Regions from separate parts of the Variovorax sp. KBS0712 genome, predicted to be linked through region 2. Evidence: riboswitches for the same ligand, from Rfam matches in the RefSeq annotation. Region 2 holds a riboswitch; the other holds the start of a gene.

Region 1 (9,805 bases), on a different contig from region 2:
TCGGTGCGCGTGTCGCAGGTGAGGCGCACGAGGCGCTGCGTGCGTTCGCGCCAGTCGATGTCCGGTGGCGCAATCACCTCTTCGTCGAGCCGCGCGAGCAGCGCCTCGACGCAGTGGCGCACATAGCCCGAGAGCAGGGCTTCCTTGTCGGGAAAGTAGTCGTAGAAGGTGCCGACGGCGATGCCGGTTTCGAGCGCCACGGCGCGCGTGGTCACGCCCTCCCAGCCCTGCGCGCGCCAAATCCGAACAAAGGCGTCGTAGATGGCCTGCACGGTGAACTTGCTGCGCGCCTGCGTGGGGCGTTTCAGGGGCTTGGAGCGGGGTGCGGCGGGCATGGACCGGGTTTCCGAACCCGCAGCGAAGCGGGCCGTCCTACAGTTTGCGAATGAACAACGCATTCACTTTAACCCGCCTCGAAACGCGCAAGAACGCACTCGGAACCACCCGCATCGTCACCTCGGAAGACGCCGGCAGTTTGCAGCCGGGCGAGGTGCTGATGCAGATCGAGCGCTTCTCGCTCACCACCAACAACATCACCTACGCGGCCTTCGGCGATGCGGTGATGAAGTACTGGCAGTTCTTTCCCACCGGCGACGCCGACTGGGGCCACATGCCGGCCTGGGGCTTTGCCGACGTGGTGGCGTCGAACGTGGAAGGCGTGGCGGTGGGCGAGCGCTTCTACGGCTACTTTCCCATTGCGAGCCACCTGCGCATGCAGCCGGTGCGCGTGACGCCGCGCGGCTTCTACGACGGCGCGGCGCACCGCAGCGAGCTGGTGTCGGCCTACAACCAGTACATGCGCTGCAGCCACGACGCCGGCTACGTCGCCGCGCTGGAGGACTACCAGATGCTGGTGCGCCCGCTGTTCATCACCTCGTTCATGCTGGCCGACTTCCTCGAAGACAACGGCTTCTTCGGCGCGACGCAGGTGGTGGTGTCGAGCGCATCGAGCAAGACCGCGTTCGGCACGGCCTTCTGCCTCGGCCGCCGCGAGGGCCTGCAGCTGATCGCCGCCACGTCGGAAGGCAACCGCGCCTTCGTCGAGGCGCTGGGCTGCTACGACCGCACGGTGGCCTACGGCGAGATCGCCACGCTCGCGGCCGACGTGCCCACGCTGTACGTCGACTTCGCGGGCCACGACGACCTGCGCGCCACCGTGCACCACCACTTCGGCGAATCGCTGGTGTACGACTGCTATGCGGGCTCGGCGCAGAAGACCGAATTCCTGGGCGACGCCAGCGCGCTGCCCGGCCCCACGCCGAAGCTCTACTTCGCGCCCGTGCAGATCCGCAAGCGCAATGCCGACTGGGGCCCGCGGGAGGTCAACCGCCGCTTCAACGATGCGCAGGGCCGCTTCATCGCCGAGCTGAGCCGCCCGGGCAACCGCTGGATGACGCTGGCGCAGGGGCGCGGCTTCGCGCATGCGCAGGCCGTGATCGCCGACCTGCACGCGGGTCGCGTCGACCCGCGCGAGGCGCACGTGGTGCGCATCGGCGGCGCGTGACGGGCTGAGCGACTGAACTTCGGCGCGGGTGGGGCGTCACAGGGGGTTACGAGAACGTGGCGATCGTGCGGGCCGTGCAGGCCATCCTGGTGCACCATTGCCTTTCGTCTCCCCACTGCCATCCCGCAAAAGGAAACCGCCCATGTCCGACGCCGACTCCCCCCGCGACACCCCCGAATTCCGACCCCGCAAGGAAGCGCCGATGGGCACCATCGTCGGCCTGGCGCTGGTCGTGTTGGTGGCGGCGTATTTCGGCTGGCGCTGGTACCAGCAGCAGCAACTGGCGCCGCTGCCGACCGCGCCGGTGGCCGTCGCCCCGACCGACGCGCCCCCCGAGCCGCCCAAGGTTGAAGAGCCGAAGGGCCCGCAGAACCCGGTCGAGGCGCTGGCCCCGCCCGATGCCGCGCTGCCCGCGCTGGCCAGTTCCGATGCGCGTGTGATGAAGGCGCTCACCGAGCTGCTGGGCGGCAAGGCCGTGGCGGCCTACCTGCAGTCCGACGGCGTCGTGCGGCGCTTCGTGGCCACCGTCGACAACCTGCCGCGCGAGCAGGCACCCGCCAGCAAGTGGCCCGTACAGCCCGCGCCGCAGCGCTTCATCACCGAGGGGCCGCAGCAGGGCGGCGTGCAGACCATCGCGGCGAACAACGCCGCGCGCTACAACGGCATCGTGATGCTGGCCGGGGCTGTCGATCCGGCCAAGGCGGCGGCGGTGTATGCGCGGCTGTACCCGCTGTTCCAGCAGGCGTACGAAGAGCTGGGCTATCCGGGGCGCTACTTCAACGACCGCTTCATTGCCGTGATCGACCACCTGCTGCAGGCGCCCGAGCCCACGGGGCCGGTGCAGGTGAAGCTGGTCGAGGTGAAGGGCGACATCCCCTCGCAGCGGCCCTGGGTGCGCTACGAATACGCCGACCCGAAGCTCGAATCGCTCTCGGCCGGCCAGAAGATCCTGGTGCGCATGGGGCCCGAGAACGAGCGCAAGATGAAGGCCAGCCTGCGCGGGCTGCGCGCGCAGATCGCCACCGGCGAGATCGCGAAGAAGAAGCAGCCCTGAGGCGCGATGCACTGACAGCGCCCCGCCTGCACGCCCTGTAGGCGCGGGCCGATTGCATGCGGCGCGAAGGGTCGAGATGATTTGCGCCTACGACTTCGAGGGCAAGCCATGAACCTGATGAGCGTCGATCTTTACCAGAGCACCACCGACCCCGGGAAATTCCTGGCGCTTCCCGCCGGCACCGACCCGACCGAACTCATGGGCCCGATGACCTTCGACCGGGACTACGCGCACATCAAGCGCTACCAGGCGGCCTTCGCGTTCGATCCGTCCGAAACCTACGCGGGCGTGAACGCCGCGAAGATCGCCGCGGACCTGCTCACCGTGAAGTGGGCCATGTACCGGCGCGAAGGCTGAACGGCGGGCGGCCTGCGCCGCCGCGCCTTCGTCAGGCCTCTTCGGTTTCCTGGTACTCGCCCACCGGCACGCAACTGCAGAACAGGTTGCGGTCGCCGTAGACGTTGTCGACGCGCCCGATCGGCGGCCAGTACTTGGCCTGCTTGAGTTCGGCCAGCGGGAACGCGCCGAGTTCGCGCGAGTACGGGTGGCTCCACTCCGTGCCCAGCAGGCTGGCGGCGGTGTGCGGCGCGTGCTTGAGCGGGTTGTCGTCCTTCGACCAGACGCCTTCTTCGACGCGGCGGATCTCGCCGCGGATGGCGATCATCGCGTCGACGAAGCGGTCGAGCTCGGCCAGCGGTTCGCTTTCGGTGGGCTCCACCATCAGCGTGCCGGGCACGGGGAAGCTCAGCGTGGGCGCATGGAAACCGTAGTCGATGAGGCGCTTGGCCACGTCTTCGGCGGTGACGCCGCTGGTGTCCTTGAGCGGACGCAGGTCGAGGATGCACTCGTGCGCGACGTGGCCGTTGGGGCTCGCGTACAGCGTGGGGTAGTGGTCCTTCAGGCGGGCGCTGATGTAGTTGGCGCTGAGGATGGCCGTTTCGGTGGCGGCCTGCAGGCCCTTGGCGCCCATCATGCGGCAGTACATCCAGCTGATCGGCAGCACGGCCGCATTGCCCAGCGGCGCGGCCGACACGGCGCCCACGCCATTCGAGGGCACGCCGGCCGTGGCGTGGCCCGGCAGGTAGGGCACGAGGTCTTCGACCACGCAGACCGGGCCGACGCCCGGGCCGCCGCCGCCGTGCGGAATGCAGAAGGTCTTGTGCAGGTTCAGGTGGCTCACGTCGCCGCCGAACTCGCCCGGTGCGGCCACGCCGACCAGCGCGTTCATGTTGGCGCCGTCGACGTACACGCGGCCGCCGTGCTCATGCACGAGCTCGCACAGCTCCTTCACGCGGGTTTCGAACACGCCGTGCGTGCTGGGGTAGGTGATCATCACGGCGGCCAGGTGGGCGCTGTGCTTCTCGCAGGCGCGCTTGAGGTCGTCCATGTCGACGTTGCCTTGCGCGTCGCAGGCCGTCACCACCACCTGCAGGCCCACCATCTGGGCGCTGGCCGGGTTGGTGCCGTGCGCCGACGAGGGAATCAGGCAGATGTTGCGGTGGCCCTGGCCCTTGGCTTCATGGAAGGACTTGATGGCCAGCAGGCCCGCGTACTCGCCCTGCGAGCCCGCGTTGGGCTGCAGGCTGATGCCCGCGTAGCCGGTGGCCTCGCACAGCCAAGCGCGCAGCTGCGCGTCGAGCTGGGCGTAGCCCTGCAGCTGGTCGGCGGGCGCGAAGGGGTGGATGTTGGCGAACTCGGGCCAGGTGATGGGGATCATCTCGCTGGTTGCGTTGAGCTTCATGGTGCAGCTGCCCAGCGGGATCATGCTGCGGTCGAGCGCGAGGTCCTTGTCCGACAGGCTGCGGATGTAGCGCAGCATCGCCGTTTCGCTCTTGTGGGTGTTGAACACCGGGTGCGTGAGGAAGGCGCTGGTGCGGCGCAGGTCCTCTGGAATCAGCGGCGTGGTGTTGGCGGCCAGCTCGTCGAAGCGCGGCATCGCGGTGCCGGCCGGCACGAACAGGGCCCACAGGGTTTCGATGTCGGCGCGCGTCGTGGTTTCGTCCAGCGAGATGCCCAGGTGCTGCTGCAGGCGCTGGCGCAGGTTGACGCCGCCGGCCTGCGCGCGTTCGATGATCGCGGCCGTGTCGTCGCCGGTGCGGATCGTCAGCGAGTCGAAGGCGGTTGTGTTCACCGGCTCGCGGCCCATCTGCGACAGGCCCTTGGCGAGGATGGCGGTGAGCACGGCCACGCGCTGTGCGATGCGCGTGAGGCCGTCGGGGCCGTGGTACACGGCGTACATGCTGGCGACCACGGCCGGCAGCACCTGCGCGGTGCAGATGTTCGAGGTGGCCTTCTCGCGGCGGATGTGCTGCTCGCGCGTCTGCAGCGCGAGGCGGTAGGCGGGCTGGCCGTGCGTGTCGACGCTCACGCCGACAAGGCGGCCGGGCAGCGAGCGCTTGAACGAATCGCGGCAGGCCAGGTAGGCGGCGTGCGGGCCGCCGTTGCACAGCGGCATGCCGAAGCGCTGCGTGGTGCCGCAGACGATGTCGGCATCGAACTCGCCGGGAGCGACCAGCAGCGTCAGCGCCAGCAGGTCGGCCGCGACGATGAAGGCGGCGTCGCACTGGTGCGCGTGGCCCGCGAGCGGGCGCAGGTCGTGCACGTGGCCGGTGGTGGCCGGGTACTGCGCGAGCACGCCGAAGAATTCGCCGCTCACCATCAGGTGCGGCAGCGTTTCCGACACGGTGCTCACCTTGACCTCGATGCCCAGCGGCGCGGCGCGGGTCTTGATGACCTCGATGGTCTGCGGGTGGCAGTCGCCAGAGACCAGGAACACGTTGCTCTTGCTCTTCACGCTGCGCTTGGCGAGCGTCATCGCCTCGGCGGCGGCCGTGGCCTCGTCGAGCATCGAGGCGTTGGCGATGGCCATGCCCGTGAGGTCGCACACCATCGTCTGGAAGTTGAGCAGGGCTTCCATGCGGCCCTGCGAAATCTCGGCCTGGTAGGGCGTGTAGGCGGTGTACCAGGCGGGGTTCTCCAGGATGTTGCGCAGGATCACGCCCGGCGTGTGCGTGCCGTAGTAGCCCTGGCCGATGAAGCTCTTGAACACCTTGTTCTTCGACGCCAGCGCCTTCAGCTCGGCCAGCGCGTCGGCCTCCGTGACCGGCGCGGGCAGGCGCATCGGCCGGGCACGGCGGATGGCCGCCGGCACGATGCCGTCGATGAGCTCCGCGCGCGTTTCCGAGCCGATCACCGGCAGCATGCGCGCCTCGTCCGCCGCATCGATGCCGATGTGGCGGGCGAGGAATTCTTCGGCGTTCTCTAGTTCTTGCAAAGAGGGAAGGGCGGGAATCGGCATGGCGGTGAAGGCTCGGGGGAGAAGGAACGAAGGTGCGAGGAAGCTGCTGTTCAGCGGATCAGGATTCGGCGGCGAACTTGTCGTAGCTGGCGGCGTCGAGCAGGGCGTCGAGCTGCGCGGGTTCGCTCAGCTTGACCTTGAAGAACCAGCCGGCGGCCAGCGGGTCGCTGTTGGCCAGCGACGGGTCGGCGCGCAGCGCTTCGTTGACTTCGGTGATCTCGCCCGACACGGGCATGAACACATCGGCGGCGGCCTTCACCGACTCGACCACACCGGCGACCTCGCCCTGCGCGAAGGTCTTGCCCACTTCAGGCAGGTCGACGAACACCACGTCGCCCAGCGCGTCCTGCGCATGCACGGTGATGCCAACGGTGGCGGCGCCGCCTTCGGCCGCCACCCATTCGTGGTCCTTGGTGTATTTGATGCTCATGAAAAAACTCCTCGTGGAAAAAATGGAATCGGGGTGCAGAGCCTAGCCGGGTCTGCGGGGTTCAGTGTCGGTCAGCCGCGGTAGTAGCGCGTCGGCACGAAAGGCAGGGTCGAGACCTCCATCGGCACCGGCTTGCCGCGCACGATGGCCTGCACGCGCGTGCCGGGCTCGGCGAAGGCGGCGGCCACGTAGCCCATGGCCACGCAGCGGTCGGCCGTGGGGCCGAGCAGGCCGCTGGTGACGGTGCCGATGTCGTGGCCTTCGAGCGACTGCAGCAGCGTGCCGTCGCGCACCGGAATGCGTTCGAGTGCCACGAGGCCGACGCGCTTGCGCGTGAGTGTCTTGTGGTCGGTGTGGCCGGCCGCGCCCGAGGCGACGGCAGCCAATTGGGCCAGCACCTTGGCCGCGCCCGGGAAACCGCCTTCGCGCGCACCGCCGGCGCGGCGCACCTTCTGGATCGCCCAGTTGAGCGAGGCTTCGACCGGGGTGGTGGTGGTGTCGATGTCGTTGCCGTACAGGCACAGGCCGGCTTCGAGCCGCAGCGAGTTGCGCGCGCCCAGGCCGACGGGCTTCACCTCGGGCTGTGCGAGCAGCAGGCGGGCGAGGGCGTCGGCGTCTTTTGCGGCCACCGAGATCTCGAAGCCGTCTTCGCCGGTGTAGCCGCTGCGGGTGACGAAGGCGGCGATGCCGCCGATCTGCACCGCGCCGCCGGTCATGAACACGAAGCGCTCGATACCGGGCGACAGGCGCGCCAGCGTGGCCGCGGCCTGCGGGCCTTGCAGTGCCAGCAGCGCGTGGTCGGGCAGGGGCTGCACCTGGCAGCGCGCGCCGATCTTGTCCTGGATGTGGGCGATGTCGGCCACCTTGCAGGCGCCATTCACGATCACGAAGATCGAACCGTGGCCTTCGTTGAAGAACATCAGGTCGTCGAGGATGCCGCCCTCGTCGTTCAGCAGCAGGCCGTAGCGCTGCTTGCCGGCGGGCAGGTCGATCACGTCGACGGGCATCAGGGTTTCGAACGCGGCGGCGGCGTCGGGGCCGACCAGGCGCAACTGGCCCATGTGCGAGATGTCGAACAGGCCGGCCGCGTCGCGCGTGTGCTTGTGCTCGGCCATGAGGCCGGCGGGGTACTGGACCGGCATCGAATAGCCCGCAAAGGGCACCATGCGGGCGCCCAACTCGACGTGGAGGTCGTACAGCGGGGTCTTGAGAAGTTGGGCGTCAGAAGCGGTAGAAGCGGCCACGGGGCACTCCAAAGGGGCAGTCGAAATCCATGGCTGCAACGCCACGGGCCACCCCTGCTGTCCGCTTTACCTGAGAGATTCGCCCCACGATCGGGGTTTGCTCCTTCGGTGGGCCGCATGCAATGCCACGGCCTCTCTCCAGCAAGGAAACGCCGGTGGTTGCCGGCGTCTTGTCAGTCCTTTTGCCTGAGCGTTCGGGGAACCCCTGCGCCTTCGGCGGCCCCGTCGCGCGGGGCTCTCTCCTGACCCGGCGAGTGTAGTGGATCGCGGGGCCGGGGCTGGCGGCTCAGTGCACGGTTTCGGCCGGCGGCAGCAGCTTGTCGATGCGCTCGCGCAGCGAGTCGGCGCGCTCGGGGCCGGCGGCCTTCTCGATCTCTGAGAGCATCAGCGCGGCGATGGTCAGCATGGCTTCGCGGTCGCGGGCCTCGCGCAGGGCGTCGCGCATCTGGTTGGCGAAGCGCGGGTCGCGGCGCACGAACATGCGCTCGCAGATGTCGAACAGGAACATGCGCGTGGTGGCCAGCGAGCGCTTGCCGTCGAAGCTGTCGGCCGAGGTGGCGACCTGGATCGGCTCGGCGGCGGGGACGGGCGTGGGGGCCGGTGCAGGAGGCGGCGCGACCGGGCGCGCGACCTGCAGGTAGCCGCGCTGCATCAGCCCCTGGATCGCCTGCTCGGCCTCGACGCGGCTGGGGAACAGCGGGCTGAAGTCGGTCAGAGAGCGCCGGCCGTCGGCCATGAGCAGCAGGGCGCGCTCACGCTGGCTGAGCGTGCGCTGCCCGGCCTGGAGTTCGTCGCGTGCCTTCTCGGTCTTGGTGGGGAACATGGCGGCCACAGCTTTCGGAGGTCGAAGGCTGCAGCATCGTTGCAAGTGGTGACATCTTCGTGAACCATTTGCCTTACAGGGAAAAGGCGGTGCGCGTCAGTTGCCCGCGCTCTCCTTGCGGATCAGCCAGCGCGGGCCCACGCGCTGCAGCTCGAGCGTCTTGCGGTCGGTCTCGGTGAGCGCGTCGGCGCTGTAGACCTGCCGGAACTGCGCGCTGGCCGACGTGCCCTGGACGCTGATCACCAGCCCCTCGATGCCCACGCTGATGCGCGACTTGCCCGTGATGCGGGCGCGCCGGTCGGCCTCCCAGCGCTCGCGGGTCTGGCCGCGCGCGGGGGTGAAGTCGCTCGCGTAGGCTGCGAGGTAGCGCTCGACGTCGCGCGCGGACCAGGCGGCGGCCCAGGCGCGCACGGCGGTTTCCACTTCGGCGAGGTGGGTGACGGGATTGGCGGGGGCGGCTGCTGGCGCAACGGCTGCAACGGGCGCGGCGGCCGGCGTGGCCGCGATACCGGCGGTGGCCAGCAAGCCGGCAGCGACAAGGCTGCTGCCCTGGGCGACGATTCGGTGCATGGCGTCCTTCTCTTTCCTTCTTCTTGTCTGTCAGGCTCGACGTCGAAGCTTGCGTCGATTCTGGCAGTGAAAGAGCAGGCGTGCGGCGTGGAATCGCCCACGGATTTCGGTGGTTCGTGGTTCAGGGCGCGTGCACAGGACACCGGGTGCTTCCCTCCGCGAATGTCCCCCGCCTTCGGCTCCTCCTTGATTTCGCTGCGGGAAGCACCCAGTGCCCTGTGCACGGTGGGCGCTGCCGTTGCGCGGGAACGGAACTCAACTCAGGCCGCCGCAGCCTCGCCCGCCATCACCTGCACCGTGCGGTTGCGCAGCCGCAAGGCCAGCACGGTCGCGACGCACAGCACGCACAACACCACCGTGAGCGTCACGCCGAGCCCGCGTGCATCCGACAGCAGGCCGAACAGCGGCGACACCAGCCCGCCGACCGAGAGCGCGAGACCGAGCGTGATGCCGCTGGCGGTGGCCGGGTTGCGCGGCAGGTAGTCCTGCGCGAGCGTCACCTGCGCAGCGAAGGGCAGGAACATGCTCATGCCGAGCAGCGCGGTGCAGGCCAGCGCCGCGCCGGGCGTGGAGGCGAGCACGAGGCCCGCCATGGCCGGCAGCGCGAGCAGGTAGCCGCAGCGGATCGTGCCCATGCGCCCGGTACGGTCGCCGAGCCAGCCGCCGGCCAGCGTGCCCACGGCCCCCGCGGCGGTGAAGGCGGTGAGCGCCGCGGCGCCTTGGAAGGTGGTGCCGTGCAGGTCGCGCGTGATGCGCAGCGAGAGCATCGACAGCACCGTGACGTAGGGGATCGACCAGCCCACGATGGTCGCCACCAGCAGGCTGAAGGCGCGCCAGTCGTTGTGCGGCTTCAGCACCTGGGCGCGGGCCTGCGCGGCGCGC
Region 2 (9,805 bases):
CACCAGTTTTCCCTGTGGTTGCTGCACCTGGTAATGGAGGCCTCGCAAGACCCCCTTGGTGGAGCGCGAGTGGTTGTCCTGAACGAAGTCGACGCGCTGGCCGACGGCTTCGTCGAAAGCCTTCTGATTGAAGCTCTCGAAGAAAAACCCGCGTGCGTCGCCGAACACCTTGGGTTCGATCAGCAACACGTCGGCGATGGCCGTCTGCGTGACCTTCATGAGCGCACACCTTCGGCCAGCAAATGGCTGAGGTACTTGCCGTAGCCATTCTTCTGCAACGGTGCTGCAAGCTTGGCCAGTTGTTCGTTGTCGATGAACCCATGGCGCCACGCGATCTCTTCGGGGCACGCGATCTTGAGCCCCTGCCGATGCTCCAGCGTCGCGATGAACTGCCCGGCCTCCAGCAGGCTTTCATGCGTGCCGGTATCGAGCCAGGCGTAGCCGCGCTGCATGATCTGCACGTTGAGCCGGCCAAGATCGAGGTACGCCTGATTGACGGCCGTGATCTCAAGCTCGCCTCGCGCACTCGGCTTCACGGCCTTGGCGATGTCGATGACCTGGTTGTCGTAGAAGTACAGGCCCGTCACGGCGTAGTTGCTCTTGGGCTTGAGCGGCTTTTCCTCGATGCTGCTGGCCTTGCCTTGTGCATCGAATGCGACCACGCCATACCGCTCCGGGTCATGCACGTGGTACGCGAAAACAGTGGCTCCCGCGTCCTGCGCGTCGGCGCCGCCCAGCAGATGGGCAAAGTCATGCCCATAGAAGATGTTGTCCCCCAACACCAGCGCACTCGGCGAGTTCCCCACGAACTTGTCGCCGATGATGAACGCCTGCGCCAGGCCATCGGGACTCGGCTGCACCGCGTACTGCAGGTTGATGCCCCACTGGCTGCCGTCGCCCAGCAGCTGCTGGAAGCGCGGCGTGTCCTGCGGCGTGCTGATGATCAGGATGTCGCGCATGCCGCCGAGCATCAGGGTGCTCAGCGGGTAATAGATCATGGGCTTGTCGTACACCGGCAGCAGTTGCTTGCTCATGGCGAGCGTGGCCGGGTGCAGGCGGGTGCCGGAGCCACCGGCAAGGATGATGCCTTTGCGTTGCGTCATGGGAGTCTTCTTCTGTGAGGGGCAGGAAAAATCAGTCGGTCAGAGCGTCTCGCGCAGCATGCGTGCCACGCCTTCCTGCCATGGCGGCAGGCGCAGACCGAAGGTGGTCTGCAGCTTGGTGGTGTCGAGCCGCGAGTTGTGCGGCCGCTTCGCGGGCGTCGGAAAGGCGCTGGTGGGCACGGCCTCCACGGCCTGCGGGCCGGCCTTGAGTTCGACGCCGGCCTGCTGCGCCATCTCGAGCACGAAGCGCGCGTAGCCGTGCCACGTGGTCTCGCCGCCGGCGATGGCGTGGTACAGGCCGGCCTTGGCCGGGTCCTGCAAGGTGGCGCGGATGGCGTGCGCGGTGATGTCGGCCAGCAACTCGGCACCGGTGGGAGCGCCGAACTGGTCGTCGATGACCGTGAGCTTGTCGCGCTCCTTGGCCAGGCGCAGCATGGTCTTGGCGAAGTTGCCGCCGCGTGCGGCGTACACCCAGCTGGTGCGAAAGATCAGGTGCTTCGCGCAATGCCGCACCACCAGCTGCTCGCCTTCGAGCTTGGTCTGGCCGTACACGCTGAGCGGACCGGTCGCGTCATCTTCCTTCCAGGGGCGGGTGCCGCTGCCGTCGAAGACATAGTCGGTGGAGTAATGCACCATCAGCGCACCAATCTGCTGCGCCGCCTCGGCCACCACGCCGGGCGAGGTGGCGTTGAGCTTGCGCGCGAAGTCGGGCTCGCTCTCGGCCTTGTCGACGGCGGTGTGCGCGGCGGCATTGACGATGACGTCGGGGCGCACCGCCAGCACGGTTGCGGCCAGCTGCTCGGGGCGGCTGAAGTCGGCGTGGAAGTCGGTGCTGTCGAAGTCCAGTGCGACCACTTCGCCGAGCGGTGCGAGGCTGCGCTGCAGCTCCCAGCCGACCTGTCCACCTTTGCCGAGCAGCAGCAACTTCATGCGGAAACCTTTGCGGGTGTGGCGTCGTACTGCTTCTCGACCCATTCACGGTACGCGCCGCTTTGCACGTTGCGCACCCACTCGCCGTTCGCGAGGTACCACTGGACGGTCTTGCGGATGCCGGTGTCGAAGGTCTCGGCGGGCTTCCAGCCGAGTTCGCGCTCGAGCTTGCGTGCATCGATGGCGTAGCGACGGTCGTGGCCCGGGCGGTCCGTGACGTAGGTGATCTGTTCCTTGTACGGCTTTCCGTCGGCGCGGGGGCTCAGTTCGTCGAGCAGCGCGCACACGGTGTTGACGATCTCGATGTTGGGCTTCTCGTTCCAGCCGCCGACGTTGTAGGTCTCGCCGAGCTTGCCGGCCTCGAGCACGCGGCGGATGGCGCTGCAGTGGTCCTTCACGTAGAGCCAGTCGCGCACCTGCATGCCGTCGCCGTACACGGGCAGGTTCTTGCCGGCCAGTGCGTTGACGATCATCAGCGGGATCAGCTTCTCGGGGAAGTGGAACGGGCCGTAGTTGTTCGAGCAGTTGGTGGTGACCACCGGCAGGCCGTAGGTGTGGTGCCAGGCGCGCACGAGGTGGTCGCTGGCGGCCTTGCTGGCCGAGTACGGGCTGTTGGGCTCGTACTTGTTCTCTTCGGTGAAGGCCGGGTCGGTCTTGGAGAGCGAGCCGTAGACCTCGTCGGTCGACACATGCAGGAAGCGGAAGGCCGCCTTCTGGTCGGCCGGCAGGGCGTTCCAGTAACCGCGCACCGATTCGAGCAGGCGGAAGGTGCCGAGCACGTTGGTCTGCACAAAGTCTTCCGGGCCGTGGATCGAGCGATCCACATGCGATTCCGCGGCAAAGTTCACAACGGCACGGGGTTTGTGCTCGGCCAGCAGGCGATCGAGCAGCGCGCTGTCGCCGATGTCGCCCTGCACGAAGACGTGGTTCGCGTTGCCCTTGAGCGACGCGAGGGTCTCGAGGTTGCCCGCATAGGTCAGCTTGTCGAGGTTCACGACGGGCTCGTTGCCCTGCGCGATCCAGTCGAGCACGAAATTGGCGCCAATGAAGCCTGCGCCGCCGGTAACCAGGATCATGGAGTCCCCTGCATGTAGAAAAAAGTTTGCTTTACCAAAAATCAACATTCAATTATCCCATCGGTGTGAAGTGCCGATGTACAGGGCTTGGCCGGCTTGCGGGGCCCGCCTACAATCGCCAACAATTGCAGGAGAGCGGGCCTCCACGGAGGCCCTACCGAAGGCGCAAACTCCCATAAACGCTCAGGTCGGCCCGACGACATTCCAGGCAACGCCCAGGAACTTCGGCAAGGGGTCAGTACTGCACTCATCGATACAGCCGTCTGGAGAGCCGCCACGCCATGTGGCGCACCGAAGGAGCAAACCCGCTGCGGGTGCAGCAGGGTGAATCTCTCAGGTACCGAGGACAGGGGGAGCGGCAACTTGGACATCGGCCGTCCGGTTGCTCGCTATTTTTTCAATAGCACTCCACGCCCGCCGTTCAAGCGCTGCAAACTCAAAGGTACTTGCAATGCGTGTGATCGTTCTTGGCGCCGGCCTGCTCGGCGTGACTTCGGCCTACTACCTCCAGCAACTCGGCCACGAGGTGACCGTGATCGACCGGCAGGCCACCCCGGCCGCCGAAACCAGCTTCGCCAACGGCGGCCAGATCTCGGTCAGCCATGCGGAACCCTGGGCCAATCCGAGCGCGCCGCTGAAGGTGCTGCAATGGCTCGGCAAGGAAGATGCGCCACTGCTCTTTCGCATCCGCGCCGACATGCGCCAGTGGCTCTGGGGCCTGCAGTTCTTGCGCGAGTGCCCCCCCGCGCGCACCCGCCACAACATCGAACAGATCGTTCGTCTCGGTACATACAGCCGGGAAATGTTGCAGCAATTGCGTCGAGACACCGGCCTGAACTATGACCAGCGCACGCAAGGCATCCTGCACTTCTACACGACGCAAAAAGAATTCGACGGCGCCCTCGCGCCCGCCGAGCAGATGCGTGCCCTGGGCTGCGAACGCCTGGTCATCTCGGCCGACGAGGCCATCAGGATCGAACCCGCCCTCGCCCACATCCGTCCGCAACTCGCCGGCGCCACCTACACCGCCGAAGACGAATCGGGCGACGCCAACCGCTTCGCGCGCGAACTCGTGAAGCTGGCCGAGGCGGCCGGCGTGAAGTTCCTCATGAGCCACACGGTGACCGCGCTGCGCGAAGCCGGCGGCAGCATCGACCACGTCGAGGCGACCGACAACGAAGGCCGCTTCCAGCGCATCCGCGGCGATGCCTTCGTGCTTGCGATGGGTTCGTTGAGCCCGCTGTACGCCGCGCCGCTGGGCATCCGCCTGCCGATCTACCCGGCCAAGGGCTACTCGGTGACGCTGCCCGTGAAGGACGCATCGAAGGCGCACCAGGTCTCGCTGACCGACGACGAATACAAGCTGGTGTTCTCTCGCTACACGTCGGAGTCGGGCGACCGCCTGCGCATCGCCGGCACGGCCGAGCTCAACGGCTACGACCGCGACCTGAACCGCGTGCGCTGCGAAGCCATCGTGCGGCGCGTCGAAGAACTCTTCCCCGGCGCCGGCGACACCGAGCGCGCGCAGTTCTGGACCGGCCTGCGCCCGGCCACGCCGAGCAACGTGCCGCTGATCGGCAAGACCAAGCTGCCGAACCTGTTCCTCAACACCGGCCACGGCACGCTCGGCTGGACGCACGCCTGCGGCTCGGGCAAGTCGATCGCGCGCATCGTGAGCGGGCTGGCGCCCGAGGTCGATTTCGCGTTCGCCGGCATGCCGGCGCCCGCGCCGCGCGCCGTGCAACCCGCACTGGGCTGACACGACACGCGCCCTCGGGTCATGCCTTGAACGTGACCCAGGGCTTGAGCCGCACGGCGCAGCGGATGAGCCCCGCGCTTTCCTGCGCCTCGATCACCGCGCCGATCGGCTTGTAGGCCTGCGGCGCCTCTTCGATGCGGCGCTCTTCGCGCAGCGTCACGCATTGCCAGCTGGCATCGGCGTCGCCGGGTGCGGGCCGCATCGCGCGCACTTCCTGCCGACGCATGCGCCGGCCGGCGCCGTGGCTGCACGACCACAGCCAGTCCTCATGCCCCAGCCCGGTCGCAAGGTACGAGTGATCGCCCATCGACCCGGGAATCAGCGCGAGGTCGCCCGCATGCGCCGGCGTCGCGCCCTTGCGATGGATGTTCATGCCGTGCTCGCGCAGCACCACGTTGTGCGGCACGTCGACCACCAGCGTCGACGCCGTGGCGCCCAGCAGCTCGGCGAAGTCCTTGCGCACCAGCTCGGCCAGCACGACCCGGTTGGCCCACGCATAGCGCGCGGCCACGCCCATGGCTTCGAGGTACTCCTGCGCCAGCGGCCCGGCCAGCCCGTACAGCCCGCTCTTCGGATGGCGCAGGCCCTGCGGCCATTCAGCCCGCGCGCGGTCCATCCAGCGGCCGCCGACATGGAACCCGATGTCGCGCGAGCCGCTGTGGATCATCACCACGACCTCGCCCGCCTTGAGCCCCGCGCGATACGCCGCGTGCCGGTCCATCACCTGGTCGACCACCTGCAACTCGACGAAGTGGTTGCCGCTGCCCGGCGTGCCGAGGCACGGGTCGCGGAACACCTCGTGGCGCGCGCCGGTGTAGGCCGACGGTGCGTGCCGCGACTGCCCGCCGAAGCTCGCCAGGCCGATGCACGCGCCGATCTCGGCCTGCAGCCGGTCGCGGTCGCAGGCCGCCCAGAGCCCGTCGTTGCGCACGGCGTCCAGGAACGCGGCCGGCCCTTCGTCGAACAGCGCGCGAAACGCCGCCGTGTGCACCGGCACGTCGCGCCCGTTGTCGAGCAGGCTGCGTGTGAGCCGCGCGAGCAACTGCGTCTTGTGCGGCGCCACCTGGTCCAGCGTGAGGCCGGTGGTCAGCAGGCGCATGCCGCAGTTGATGTCGGTGCCGACTGCGGCGGGAATCACGAAGTCGCCATCGGTCGCGACCACGCTGCCCACCGGCGCAACCGAGCCCGGATGAAAGTCCGGCGTCGCGCAGGCCTTGCACACACCGTGCGCGCCGTCGGGCGAGCGCACGCTGGCGAAGGCCAGCAGCTGGTTCACTGCTTTCTCTTCCAGCGGCAGGCTCTGCGGCAGAAGCACGGTCGCCTGCGCGGCTTCGTTGCGCAGGTGATAGATGCCGTCGCGGTAATCGACGGCGATGTTCGCGCGCGAAAAGGCGCGCTGGAGTCTCGAAAAATGACTGTGGGTAGGGCTGCCCATGGCTGCAATTCCATTCGGGGAAACCGTGTCGGTTTCCGGGCCCCGTCACATCGCGTGGCGGGGCGAAAGAGATCGACCGCGTGCCTCGGGGCGCGCGGATCACTCTTTCTTGCAGCAGCAGAGATTCAAGAAAGCGGGCGGATTCTAGCGACGCGAAGCGCCTGCGAACACAGTGCGCAGGCGCGCGCGTCGTTTTTTCCCGTCAGTCAGTCAGTCCGGCGCCGTGAACACCGTCAACACGCCGGTGTAGCCGTACAGGTGGTGGCGTGCGATTTCGCCCGCGGCGAAGAAGCCGACCAGCGGCACGTCGCCCAGCGCATGCCGCACGATCTGCAGTTCGGCGCCCGGCGCACCGAAGTGCGGGCCGCCGCGCCCCGAGCAGCTCACGTACACCGCGCCCGCGATGCGCCGCGCGGGATGCGGCGCGGCCTCGGCCTCGCCGGCTGCCACGGCGCGCGCCGTGGCCAGCGTCTGTTCTTCGGGCTCGAGCTCTTCACGAATTTCGGCGCAGATGCGCATCAGGTCGGCGCGCGCCGCCTGCGCGTTGCGGCGGCAGAAACTCAGCCGCATGCCGGCCTCGGCGTTGTCGGCAATGGCGATGCCGCGCCGCGTGGGGTCGAGCCCGATGATGTGGCGCACCAGCACGTCGGCGCCCAGGTCGCCGGTGCGGCGGATGCCGTCGCTGCCCGCGTCGGCCAGGCCGACCAGCGTGTTGCGCACGGCGTCGATGGCTTCCTGCGGCCGGTCGAGCGACACCTGCAGGTCGGCCAGCAGCACGTCGAGCGCCGGCTCGCCATCGAGCGACAGCAGCAGGTTGCCGTCGGCCTCGGTGATCTCGCGCTCGCGCGCGCCGCCGGTGCGCAGCGGCTGGCAGCCCTGCGTGACGCGCGACACCAGCCGCACGCCCTCGCCGAACACCACGCCCGACAAGCCGCCCGAGAACACACCGCCCGCCGCACCGTGGCCGCGGATGTTGCCGTTGCCGCCGACCGCGAACTGCAGCGCCCCGCCACGGCCGGACGAGAGCCCGCCGAACAGGTAGCCGGTGTCGGTGCGGCCCGCCATCTCGGCGATGAGCTCGCCCAGGTCGGGCGTGGCCGGGTCGGCGTGCACGAGCGCGGTGTGTGCCTCGAAGCCGCTCATTTCGGAGCTGCCCAGCGGCGCCACGCCGGAGAACACGCGGTACTGGTCGCTGGGCAGCGCGCACAGCATCAGGCTCAGGCCGGGCTCGTCGAAGTACTCGGCGTTGTTGGCCGACACGCCGATGCCGACGGTGCCCGACCAGTCGGTGACCTCGGGCAGCTCGGCGCTCAGGTGATCGAGGATCTCCTGCGCCTCGGCCGCGTAGTGGTCGGTGATGTAGAGCAGCCCGAGCGTCGGGTTCGACGCGTAGTCGGGCAGCGCCATCTGCGCGCGCAACTGGGCCAGCACGAGGCCGGCGGCCATGCGCCATTGCGGGTGGGTGGCATGGCCGGTGGGAAACAGTTTCATGGTGCGTACCGACCCGTGCGTCGTCGTCTGGAAAGGTGTCTGTAAGACGTCAGCGCCGGCCGGAGGTTCGCTTGCGCGCGGCGGTGGACGTGGTTTTCTTGCGCGCGGCGGGTGCCGGCGCGGCTTTTTTCGCTGCAGCTTTCTTCGCGGCGGTCTTGGCGGCCGGCTTGCGCGCCGCCGTCGCCTTGCCGATGACCTGCCCCACGGCGTCGGCCAGCGGCTGCGCCATGGCCGGCACCTTGAGCTGCGCCGCGTCCTGCAGCGCGGTGCTCGCGATCTGCTGGAACTGCTCGGTGAGCGAGCCCCACCATTGCATCGGGTCGACCACGCCGGCAGCGCCGTTGGACGAGGCGGGCTTGGCGCGCGACGTCTTCTTCGGCGCCGGGGTTTCCTCTTCTTCCGCTTCTTCCTCGGCCTCGTCGAACTCTTCTTCCTCTTCCTCGACGGGCTCCGGTTCGGGCCGGGGTGCGGGCGCCGGGGCGGGAGCCGGTGCAGGTGCCGGCGCCATGGCCGCTGCCTGCTTGGTGAACGCGCTGGCGATGTCTTCCATCCGCACGTTCATGCCGCGCAGGGTCGACAGCGTCATCTTCTGCACCTCGAGCGCCTGGATGGTCGCCTTGAGCGCGTGGCCGTTCTGTTCGAGCCAGTACTGGACGGTCTTGAGTTCCTGGATGCGCTTGTCGACCTCTTCGACGCTCATGGTGGGCGCCACCCAGCTGGCCAGGCTGGGGATGCCGGGCACCGAGCCGGAGCCCGCGGCGGCACCGCCGGCGAGGTTCTTCAGGAAGTCGAATCCGGGGACGAACTGGCTGAAGTCGAAGGGTTTGCTGGCGTTGCTCATGCGGGAGGTCTCCTGGCTGGGTTTTCTTGTGTTGCCAGCTTACTCCAAGCCCTTTGCAAGCGAATCAGAGCTCGTCCCTGACCCGGCTGAAAACCTTCCAGAAATTCGCGTCCTGCGAGGTCGCGAAGTTGATCCGCATCATCGTGCTCGGCGGGCGGCGCGCATGGAACAGCGAGCCCGGCGCCAGCAGGTAGCCCTGGTCGAGCATGCGTTGCGTGAGCGCGTCGGTGTCCACGCCCGTGTCGACCCAGCCGAACAGCCCCGCCGGCTCCGAGGCGAAGGTGCAGCCGTGCGACATGGCGAGCTTCACGGCGCGGCCGCGCGCGCCGTCCAGGCGGATGCGCACGCGCTCCGAATGGCGGCGCAGCTGGCCCTGGTCGATGCACCACGACAGCGCCCGCTCGAACAGCGTGGGCGAGGTCAGCGTGGCCAGCAGCTTGGTCTCGAGCAGCCGCTCTTTGAGCGCGGGCGAGGCGGCCAGGAAGCCGATGCGCCAGTTGGGCGCCAGGATCTTCGCGAAGCCGCTGACGTAGATGGTGCGCTGCAGCCCGTCGAGCGCACTGAGCCGCGTGGCGTGCTCGGGCGCGAGGTGGCTGTAGGTGTCGTCCTCGACGATGTGGAAGTCGTGCTCGTTGGCCAGCTTGAGCACGCGGTGCGCGCTGCCCGGCGTGAGGCTGTAGCCGGTCGGGTTGTGCAGCACGCTCACGCTGACGAACAGCTTGGGGCTGTGCAGCTTGCAGTACTGCGCCATCACGTCGAGGTCGGGTCCGTCGGCGCGGCGCGGCACGGGGAGGATGCGCATGCCCAGCGCCTCGAGCCGCGCGAACTCCAGCGCCCAGCCGGGCTCCTCGACCATCACCGGATCGCCCGCGCGCAGCAGCGTGCGGCTCACGATGTCCAGGGCGTGCGTGGCGCCGATGGTGGTCACGATCTGGTCCGGCCCCGCCGGCACGTTGATGCGCACCAGCTTTTGCGACAGGCTGCGGCGCAGCGCGAGATCGCCCGAAGGCTCGCCGTATTGCAGCGACAGTTCCTGCAGCGCCGACGTGGTGGTCACGCGGCGCACCGCGGTCGCCAGGAAGGTCGAGGCCATCCAGTCGGGCGGGAACACGCCCATGCCTGGCTGCGGCTTGTCGCTCGGACGGTGGAACATGCTGCGGATCAGCGAGC

Evidence for each region. Region 2 has a riboswitch for glycine ahead of FFI97_RS27700 (D-amino acid dehydrogenase). Riboswitches for the same ligand answer to the same signal wherever they lie in the genome.
Region 1: linked by a shared signal. The riboswitch ahead of gcvT (glycine cleavage system aminomethyltransferase GcvT) and the one ahead of FFI97_RS27700 (D-amino acid dehydrogenase) in region 2 are both predicted to bind glycine.

What each region holds. Positions count from the first base shown of each region.
Region 1 is NZ_VCCD02000001.1:2,276,527-2,286,331, reverse strand. Features, by position in the region: partial or broken gene FFI97_RS33930 (TetR/AcrR family transcriptional regulator) at 144-335, opposite strand; gene FFI97_RS10505 (DUF2855 family protein) at 386-1,504, shown strand; gene FFI97_RS10500 (DUF3014 domain-containing protein) at 1,647-2,558, shown strand; gene FFI97_RS10495 (hypothetical protein) at 2,667-2,915, shown strand; gene gcvP (aminomethyl-transferring glycine dehydrogenase) at 2,947-5,856, opposite strand; gene gcvH (glycine cleavage system protein GcvH) at 5,915-6,286, opposite strand; gene gcvT (glycine cleavage system aminomethyltransferase GcvT) at 6,358-7,530, opposite strand; glycine riboswitch at 7,578-7,682, opposite strand; glycine riboswitch at 7,699-7,785, opposite strand; gene FFI97_RS10475 (hypothetical protein) at 7,817-8,353, opposite strand; gene FFI97_RS10470 (hypothetical protein) at 8,450-8,923, opposite strand; partial or broken gene FFI97_RS10465 (MFS transporter) at 9,184-9,805, opposite strand, start outside.
Region 2 is NZ_VCCD02000003.1:621,409-631,213, forward strand. Features, by position in the region: gene rfbC (dTDP-4-dehydrorhamnose 3,5-epimerase) at 1-219, opposite strand, end outside; gene rfbA (glucose-1-phosphate thymidylyltransferase RfbA) at 216-1,103, opposite strand; gene rfbD (dTDP-4-dehydrorhamnose reductase) at 1,143-2,033, opposite strand; gene rfbB (dTDP-glucose 4,6-dehydratase) at 2,030-3,109, opposite strand; glycine riboswitch at 3,228-3,319, shown strand; glycine riboswitch at 3,363-3,469, shown strand; gene FFI97_RS27700 (D-amino acid dehydrogenase) at 3,561-4,868, shown strand; gene FFI97_RS27705 (RtcB family protein) at 4,888-6,303, opposite strand; gene FFI97_RS27710 (FIST C-terminal domain-containing protein) at 6,514-7,794, opposite strand; gene FFI97_RS27715 (PhaM family polyhydroxyalkanoate granule multifunctional regulatory protein) at 7,844-8,635, opposite strand; gene FFI97_RS27720 (PLP-dependent aminotransferase family protein) at 8,700-9,805, opposite strand, start outside.